2 regions of the Caulobacter sp. GW821-FHT12D05 genome follow, and region 2 is predicted to be linked to the other one. Evidence: riboswitches for the same ligand, from Rfam matches in the RefSeq annotation. Region 2 holds a riboswitch; the other holds the start of a gene.
The links. Region 2 has a riboswitch for glycine ahead of AC1RRR_RS02305 (TonB-dependent receptor domain-containing protein). Riboswitches for the same ligand answer to the same signal wherever they lie in the genome.
Positions count from the first base shown of each region.

Region 1 (4,536 bases), on a different contig from region 2:
AACGGTCCCTCCCCCGCCGAACGGTTGCGACGGGCCAGGCCCGCCATCTCGCGCTCGACTTCGATTTCGCCGGCATGCAGCGGCAGGTCGACGGTTCCGTCGCGGCGGGCCGAAGCCGGCACGTCGACGAACAGGTCGTCGATCGACGTCACGCCGATCGCACCGAGCATCTCGACGCGGTCTTCGGGGGTCAGGGGGAGGTAACGCATTGATCTGCTTTCGTGGGGTCGAAAGTTAGAGGGTGCTCAGGAACGCTTCGTAGGCATCGCGGTCCATCAGGGCGTCGACCTCGGCCGGGTTCGACAGCTTGATCTTGGCGAACCAGCCGCCGCTTTCCGGCAGGGCGTTGACGGTTTCCGGCGCATCGCCCAGCTCGGCATTGCCTTCGACGACTTCACCCGACACCGGGGCGTAGACGTCCGAGGCGGCCTTGACGCTCTCGACGACGGCGAGGTTCTCGCCCTGTTTCACGGTCTTGCCGGCTTCCGGCACTTCGACGAACACCACGTCGCCCAGTTGCTCGGCGGCGTAGGCGGTGATGCCGACGGTGGCGACGTCGCCTTGGACGACGACCCATTCATGATCTTTGGTGAAACGCATCTCTGTCGGCCCTTGATTAGAGTTTGCGGACGTAACGGTTCGGAACGAACGGGGTGGCGACCACTTCTGCAGCGGCCTGCTTTCCACGAACGATGACCTTGAGCTTCGCGCCCACGACCGCATAGGCCGGCGGGGCGAAACCGATGGCGATGGGGAAGCCGAGCGAGGGCGCGAAGCCGCCGCTGGTCACCTTGCCGATGACATTGCCCGCTTCGTCGGCGATCTCGGCGCCTTCACGAGCCGGGGCGCCTTCCAGCACCTTGAGATTGACGCGGACGCGCGAGAGTTCGCCGGCCAGTTCCTTGCCGATCCGGGCCGCGCCCAGATAGTCGCCGGCCTCGCGGCGCGATTTGCCGACGGCGAAGTTCAGCCCGCCCTCAATCGGCGAGACGGTCTCGTCCAGGTCGTGGCCGTACAGCGGCAGGCCCGCTTCCAGGCGCAGGCTGTCGCGGGCGCCCAGGCCGATCGGCTTGACGCGTTCGTCGGCCAGCAGGGTGTTCCAGATGCCCTCGGCGGCGTCGGCTGGGACCGAGATCTCGTAGCCGTCCTCGCCCGTGTAGCCCGAGCGCGAGATGATCGCGTCGACGCCGAAGGCGGCCAGGGCGACAGTGTCCATGAACACCATGCCAGCGGCTTCCGGCACATGCGCGGCCAGCACGGCGGCGGCTTCCGGACCTTGCAGCGCCAGCAGCGCGCGGTCTTTCAGACGGGTCACCGTGGCCTCGCCGGCCAGGGCGTCGGCGATGATCTTGTAGTCGTTGTCCTTGCAGGCGCCGTTGACCACCACGAACAGGCCGTCGTCGTCGGGACGCGCGGTCATCAGGTCGTCGATGATCCCGCCCTCGGCATTCAGCAGCACGCCGTAGCGCTGCTTGCCAGCCTTCAGGCCCTGGTAGTCGGCCGAGACGACCTTCTCGAAGCTCTTGGCGGGGTTCTCGCCGCGCAGGCGGGCCTGGCCCATGTGCGAGACGTCGAACAGGCCAGCGTGCTCGCGGGTCCAGAGGTGCTCTTTCAGCACCCCGTCCTTGTACTGCACCGGCATGGAGTAGCCGGCGAACGGCACCATGCGCGCGCCCAGCGCCACGTGGGCGTCGAACAAGGGGGTCTTCTTGAGGTCTTGATCGGACACTGTGCGGGCTCCTAGCGGGGTCGGCGAGACGACCGGCGTCCGCCGGTTGGTCGCGCCCCCGCTGTCCCTTGTGCCTGAGAGATTCCGGCCTTCCCCCTCTGCTGTTTGAGGTCGGCCTTGCTCCTTCGGCGAGCCACTCTTTCGAGCGACTGCTTTCCAGCGTTTCTAAACCCGCGCGGTCCTTTTGCCTGAGCGTTTCCGGGGCGGTTGCGCCTTCGGCCTCGGGAGCGAATCCCGACGTCTCCCGCGAGGGTCGTCGGGGTCAATGCGGGAGGGCTGCCCCTGAGTCAAGCGCGGCCTAAAGATCCCCGAACCAGTCGTCCTCGCCGATCGGCGGACCGGGCGGGGTGACAACCTTGGCCTTGCCGTCCTCGACCAGGGCGGCCAGGCGACCGCCGCTCTCGTCGGCGACGATCCCGGCCAGCGCGCGAGCCTGGGCGCGGTCGGCCGCGCCGCCGGTCGCTGCTGCCGTCAGCCCCTTGCCCCAGTCGGCCAGGCGCGCGCGGATCACGGCGGCGGCGGTCGGCGACAGGCTCTTGTCGGCCAGGGCGTCGGCCAGGCTGACCACCATGCGCTGACGCACGCGGCGAGCCAGTTCGGCTTGGCGACCGGTCGCCTTACCGTCGAAGGCAGCGAAGGCCAGGGCCTTGTCCAGCAGCCCCTCGACGCCCGGCTGGGCGGCGTCACGACGCTTGGCCTCGACCAGGCGGTTCAGGCGCGCCGGCGCGAAGAGATCGCTCCAGACCATGTCGGCCGCGACCTCGGCTGTGGCGGGCAGGTCAAACACCGGACCCTGCTGGAAGGTCTCGATCTCGTAGGCGTGGTCGGTTCCCTGCGATTGGCCCGAGGTCAGGACATCCAGGGTCTTGTCGGAGAGGTCCAGCGCGGCCGGCGTCACCGTCTTCAGCAGAGCGTCGATCGCAGCGGCCTGGCGGGCGGCCGGGACCGGCTTGCTGGCCTCATGGCCATCGCCCTGCGCGCCGTAGGTGAAGTCGACCCCGCCGACCAGCTTGGCCGTCGCGTCGACCTGGTAACGATGGAAGATGTAGATCGGCACGACGATGCGGCGCAGGTCGGCGACCGAAGCGCCCTTGGGCAGGTTGCCGAGGCCGAAACGGTCCAGGGCGATCTTGCGCACCGCCATGGTCTGGTCGAGCTCGGCGACCGGATCGGCGCCGTTGTCCCAGACCGCGCCCAGCGGGTGCGGCGTATCCTGCCCCCGCGCGTCCTCGTCGGAGACATAGCGCAGGCCCTCGGCCTGGCTCTTGTCGGCCTTGGCCTTCAGCCAGGCCTTCTCGTCGACGCCCGCTGGGGCCACGCCGTACAGCCAGTCGATCACGAACTTGTCCCAGGCCCCGATCCCGCGCCCGTAGGCGTCGGAGAAGTCCAGCTGGCCGTCCTTGATGGCGACCTTCGGCCCCGGATAGTCCATGACCGAGGCGCGGCCGGCATAGGTGCTGGCCGCGAAATTGTGCTGCAAGCCGATCGAGTGGCCGATCTCATGCGGCGACAGCTGGCGGATGCGGGCCAGCGAAATCTCGATCGGATCGTTGGGGCCGCCCGTCCCGGTCTTGTCGGCGCCCAGCAGGCCCTCGAAGATCAGCCGATCCTGGCGGATGCGGTCCGAGCCCAAGAGGACGTCGCCCTTGATGATCTCGCCGGTGCGCGGATCGACCACCGCGTGGCCGTAGGACCAACCGCGCGTCTGGCGGTGCACCCAGTTGACGACGTTGTAGCGGGCGTCCAGCGGGCTGACCCCATCGGGCAGCACCTCGACCTTGAAGGCGTCGATGAAGCCGGCCGCCTCGAACGCCTGGTTCCACCAGCGTCCGCCCTCGACCAGGGCCGAGCGCACCGGCTCGGGCGCGGCGCGGTCGACATAGAAGACAATCGGCTTCTTGACCGGCGACCGGGCGGCGGCGGGATCGGTCTTCTCCAGGCGGAAGCGGTGCGCCAGGCGATAGACCACCGGCTCGTTCAGCGGCGCGGAATAGTCCGCCACGGTGTGGTCGATGACGCCGACACGCGGGTCGTTCTGGCGCGGGATGTAGCCCGGCTCGGGCAGGGCCACGAATGAGTGGTGCAGCACCAGGGTGACGTTGCGCGGATCCGGCACGATACCGCGCACCTCGCCGCCCGGATCATCGCCGACGAAGGTCTCGACCGCCTCCAGCTCGACGTTCAGGGGGAAGACGTTCACCTCGCCGGTGTCGGCATAGGACAGGCCGTCGTTCAGCCGGAAGTCGCCCTGCTTGCTGCGCTTGAGGGTCTTGGCCACGCCCTGAGCGTCACGGACCAGGAAGCTGGTGACATCGACCAGCAGTCGGCCATCCGCGCCCTCGGCCTCGATGGCGTTGGACCAGACGCTGGAGACCGGGAACGAGTCCTTCACCGCCGCCTGCTCGTCGGCCGAGCCGCGCGGGGCCAGGAACCCCCAGTTCTCGAACTGGGCGATGACCTTCCCGCCCACGCGGCGGAAGGCGATGATCTGGGTGTCGCCTGGCGCCGAGCGATCCAGGCCGGTCGGGTTCGAGCCCAGGCCAGCGCGCAGATAGGTCTGGTAAAGATACCGCCCCGCGATCCCGTCCGCGCCCGGCTTGGGCAGCAGCAGAAAGACCTTGCCGTCTTTCTTGTCGACGAAGACCGGAACCAGCCCGTCCTTGCGCTCGAGCCCGGCGGTGGCTTCAGCGAACTTGTCGGTGGATTTGGCCTTGTCGGCGGCCAGGCTCGGCCCAGCGATCGCGCTCACGCAGACGCTCGCCATCAACATGGCGACCACGGACGAATTCATAACCCCTCCCGAACGC
Region 1 covers NZ_JBXAQO010000003.1:178,271-182,806, reverse strand. The annotation lists gene gcvPA (aminomethyl-transferring glycine dehydrogenase subunit GcvPA) at 1-209, opposite strand, end outside; partial or broken gene gcvH (glycine cleavage system protein GcvH) at 235-606, opposite strand; gene gcvT (glycine cleavage system aminomethyltransferase GcvT) at 617-1,729, opposite strand; glycine riboswitch at 1,896-1,986, opposite strand; gene AC1RRR_RS13725 (zinc-dependent metalloprotease) at 2,028-4,520, opposite strand.
Region 1: it holds a riboswitch for glycine, as region 2 does, so the genes downstream of both, gcvT (glycine cleavage system aminomethyltransferase GcvT) here and AC1RRR_RS02305 (TonB-dependent receptor domain-containing protein) in region 2, are expected to answer to the same signal.

Region 2 (4,536 bases):
CAGGGAGTGGCGAGAAATCATGTGAGGAACGCCTCGGAAGAAAGGGGGAGCGCCGCCGGCGGGAGGGGCTTGGGGGGAAGCAGCCGGCGGCGCGGTGTCGGGCGGGCTTAGAAACGCATCCGCGCGCCGACGGTCACATAGCGACCGATCACGTCGTAGTACGGCGAGTACAGCGAGCTGACCGGAGGTTTCTTGTCGAACAGGTTGGTGGCGTTGGCGTAGAGCTCGATCGCGTTGCCGCGGATCTCGGGCAGCTTCGCCGCAAGGCCCAGGTCGTAATAGGTGTAGGCCTTGATGTGGTTGTTCACCAGATCGACGGTGCTGTTGTAGTTGCCCGCCGAGATGTAGCGGGCGCGAAGGTTGGCGCTGAAGACGTCGCCGGCCCAGTCGATCGAGGCGTTCGCGCGGGTCTTGGGCGCGCCCAGACCGAACGAATAGCCCTGCGACTTGACGTACTCGATCTTGCTGACGCCGTCGTTGGTGGTCAGGCTGTTGATCCAGGTGCCCAGCAGGCGGGCGCGGATACGGCCCGGAGCGCCCGGGATCAGGCGGTCGAACGCGGTCGAGTACGAGATCTCGGCGTCGAAGCCGTCGGTCTTGTAGTTGGCCAGGTTGACGTAGGTCGAGACGATCCGGGTGATCGTGCCGGCAGAGTCACGGGTGATCCGCGAGCACAGGTCCTGGTTGCCGTTGGCGCACCGGGTGACGATGTCCTGGGCCGCGATCGTGGTGATCACGTTGTCGATGTTGATGTTGAAGTAGTCGACCGACATGCTCAGGCCCGAGATCGCCGGCGGCGAATAGACGAAGCCCGTAGTGAAGGTCTTGGCCGTCTCAGGGTTCAGGTTCGGGTTGCCGCCGCCGTTGGTCAGCACATAGACGCTGGAGTTGTTCGTCGGGTCGGTCAGGGTGTTGTAGCCGGTCGTCGACGACGTGAAGAGCTCGGTCAGGTTGGCCGAACGGATGTCACGCGACTTGGTGATGCGACCACGGAAGCCCGGGAAGAACTCGTTGGTGGCGCCCAGCTTCCACGACCAGATCGAACCGGTGGTGTCGTAGTCCGAGATGCGCGCGGCGGCGTTGATTTCCAGCTTGTTGAAGACCGGGACGTCACGAACGACCGGCACCAGCACTTCGGCGAAGGCTTCCTTGACGCTGAAGCTGCCGGCCATGGCCGAGAAGCTGAACGAGGTGAAGGCCTTGGCGGTGTCCAGAGCGCCGACCGTGCGATCGACAGACTCCTTGCGGGCCTCGGCGCCGACAGCGATCGAGACCGGACCGGCCGGCAGCGAGAAGGGCTCGCCGCGCAGGCTGAAGCCGCCGACGTCCAGCTTGCTGGTTTCACGCATCGACGGCGTGCCGGTGACGTAAGCCAGCGCCGCCTGCGAGGGCGCGCCCTGTCCGAACAGGTTGATCGGCACGCAGTTGGTCGTCGGGTTGCTCAGGGCGATCCGGCAGACCGCCTGGCCGGTGGTCGGGCTGATCACCGAGTCGACGGCGTTGGCGTAGTTCTGGGTCAGGAAGAACCCAGGGGTGTCGATGTTGTTTTCCTGCTCGCCGTGGCTGTAGTAGGCGCTCCAGCGCCAGCCACCGTCGAGCTCGCCGTCCAGGGCGATCGTGCCCTGGGTCGAGACGCGCTCGAAGTCGATCGTCGGATAGGCCTCGGTGTTGAAGCGACCCATCGTGAAGGTGGTCTGGCCCGCAGCGGCCATCGCCGTCTTCACCGCCGTCGGCAGGAAGGCGTTGTCCGACTTGATCGTCAGGTTGCCGCGGTTGTGGTCGCCGAACCAGATGTAGTTGTTCCACATCCGCGAGCGACGCAGCTCGGCCGTCAGCTTGACCTTGTCGGTCAGGTCGTAGGTGGCGCTGGCCATGGTGGCGTAGCGCTTCTGCGGCGTGACCAGCGGCGACAGGTCGTCGTTCGAGGGGCCTTCGCCACCGATCGAGTTCGTGCCCTGCACCGTACCGTAGTCGAAGGCGCGCAGGGTGCCGTCCGGATTGAAGGTCTGGCCGCGCAGCACGCCCGACATGATCAGGCCGCCCGGGGCCGCATTCGCGAAGCCGACGTCGGGCGCCAGGATGAAGCGGCCCGCGCCGTTCGAGATGGTGGCCCAGCGGCCGATGTTCGGGCGACTGTTCTTCGGAATGACGCCGTCGTTGTCGAGATATTCGCCGCCGATGACGAAGTGGCCGCGGCCATTGGCGAAGGTCGTGCCGGCCGCGCCTTCGACGCGGATCTGCTTGGCGTCGTCAAAGGACGACTCGCCGCCTTCGATGCCGAACTTGAAGCCGGTGAAGGTGCGGTCGATGGACAGGTTGACGACGCCGGCGACGGCGCCCGAACCCCAGGCGGCCGAGGCGCCGCCGGTCACGACGTCCACGCCCTTCAGCAGCACGCTGGGGATCATGTTGAGGTCGTTCTCGCCCGAGAAGCGACGGCCATCCAGCAGCACCAGGGTGCGGTTGATGCCGAGGCCACGCAGGTCGACCGGAGCGTTGCCAGCGCCGGTGTTGGTGCCGGTGGTCTGCGGCGAGGTGGTGGCGCGGAACTGCGGCAGGTCGTTCAGGGCGGCGGCCACGTTCGGACGGGCGCCGACGGCGAGGTCCTGGGCGGTGACGCGCACGGTCGGGGTCGGGGCCTGGAAGCCGGCGCGGTCGATGCGCGAGGCGGTGACGACGATCTCACCAACGCTCGTGTCGTCGGCCTTAGCCGCCGCGTCTTGAGCGAAGGCTGCGCCGTGCAGGACCAGGACGGCGGGAACGAGGCTGCAACCCAGCAGCAGGTTCCGACGGGTTTGACGCGAAGAATTCAAAAGAGATCCCCTCTGTTTCAGCAGTCGACAGTCGCCCTCTCCCGCCACGGCCGTTGCTCGGCCGCGTTCGGTTGCGCGTCGCCGGAAGGTCAGCACCTCCAGGCGTCACAGGCGTTCCTCTGCCCCCGCTGTCCCGTGGCCTGAGAGATTCAGGCGCATGTGCGCCCTTGCTCCTTCGGCGAGGCCGCTCGCTTATGGAGCGGTCCTGCTTTCCAGCGTCCTCGTGTTCTGCGGTCCTTGGTGCCTGAGCGTTTCCGGGGCGGTTGCGCCTTCGGCGTCGGGCCGAAACCCGATCTCTTCCGCGAGAACCCGGGCAATACGAACGCTTCGTTTGATCCCGTCAAAAGCCGCTCGCGCGGCATAAACGCCCACCAGGTTTATGAACGGAGAGATGGAAATTCCCAAGCTCAACCCGAGGCCACGCGGTTCGCTCGTCGGCTCTCGCCCAGGTTCGTGGCCGTGACAGGTCCGTGACAGTTTGGACCGTTTGGCATGACCCCCGAGAAACAGCGACGCTTAGGCGTTTCGCCCACGAATGCACAAACTATAGGCGCCAAAAGCCCAATATTTGCACATATATCACCGACCGGCGGCGGCGTTGCGCCAACGGGCCAGCAATTCAGCTCGACGGCCTTGGTCGAAATTGGCCAGCAAGGCCGGCCCGACGCGGATCGGCCGTCCGCCGGGGCCAAGAGTCGCCGCGCCGCCGACCGGCCGGATCGGCGTCAGCCGCGCCTCGGCCAGGCGCTTCTGGCCGTCCTCGGACATCAGATAATCCAGGAAAACGCGCGCGGCCTTGGGATGCGGCGCCGAGCGGGTGATGAAGGCCACCCGCGAAATCGACAGGTGATAATCGGTCGGCACCACATAGCCGACGTCAGGGTTGCGATGGCGCGCCCACCAGTCAGCGTAGAAGCCGTTCATATTGAACACCAGCAACCCCGGCCCCGACAGCTCGTTCAGCAGCGCCGCGCCCGGCACGAACAGGTGCGGCTTCGACTTGGCCAGTTCCTCGTACAGCGCCCAAGCGTCCGGATAGGCTTGCAGGTCGCTGGACAAGTACATGAACCCGACCCCGCTCTTTTCGGGATCGTACATGGCGATGCGGCCGCGCCAGCGCGCCGGGTCAGCGCGCAACGCCGCCAGCAGAGCCGCGTGGCTGCGCGGGACCTCCGACGCCTTCAGCACCTTCTTGTTGTAGGCGAAAACGATCGGCTCGGCCGTGACGCCATAGCCCTGGTCGCGCCAGACCGCCCAGGCCGGCAGGCCCTTCGCCTCGGGACTGCGATAGGTCTGAGCGTAGCCGTCATTGATCAGCTTGACCTGGATGTCCATCGACGAGCTCCAGGCGACGTCGCCGACGGGCTTGTTGGCGTCGATCTCGGCGATCAGGCGCGTGCGCATCGGCGTGGCGGCCAGTTCGACGAACCGGACCTTGATCTTGGGGAAGCGCTGCTGGAAGCCTTCGCCGATCGCCTGGTGGACGTCGGTATTGGCGTAGACGACGACCTCGCCCTCGCGCTCGGCGGCGCGTACGTCCCAGCCGCTCGTCTCCTGCCCAGGATGCTTGGGCGCGCAGCCCGCCAGCGCCGAGGCGAGCATCAGCGCGGCGGCCAGCAGCCCGCGTCTCTTGACCGCTCGTGGCAATCGGCGTCGGATGGCGCTTTCTCCTTCCCGCGTTCGGTCCCTACATCCCCGATGAAGATACTCGTTGTCGAGGATG
Region 2 covers NZ_JBXAQO010000001.1:505,411-509,946, reverse strand. The annotation lists gene AC1RRR_RS02310 (S9 family peptidase) at 1-21, opposite strand, end outside; gene AC1RRR_RS02305 (TonB-dependent receptor domain-containing protein) at 108-2,813, opposite strand; glycine riboswitch at 2,940-3,031, opposite strand; glycine riboswitch at 3,035-3,125, opposite strand; gene AC1RRR_RS02300 (ABC transporter substrate-binding protein) at 3,393-4,415, opposite strand; gene AC1RRR_RS02295 (response regulator transcription factor) at 4,512-4,536, shown strand, end outside.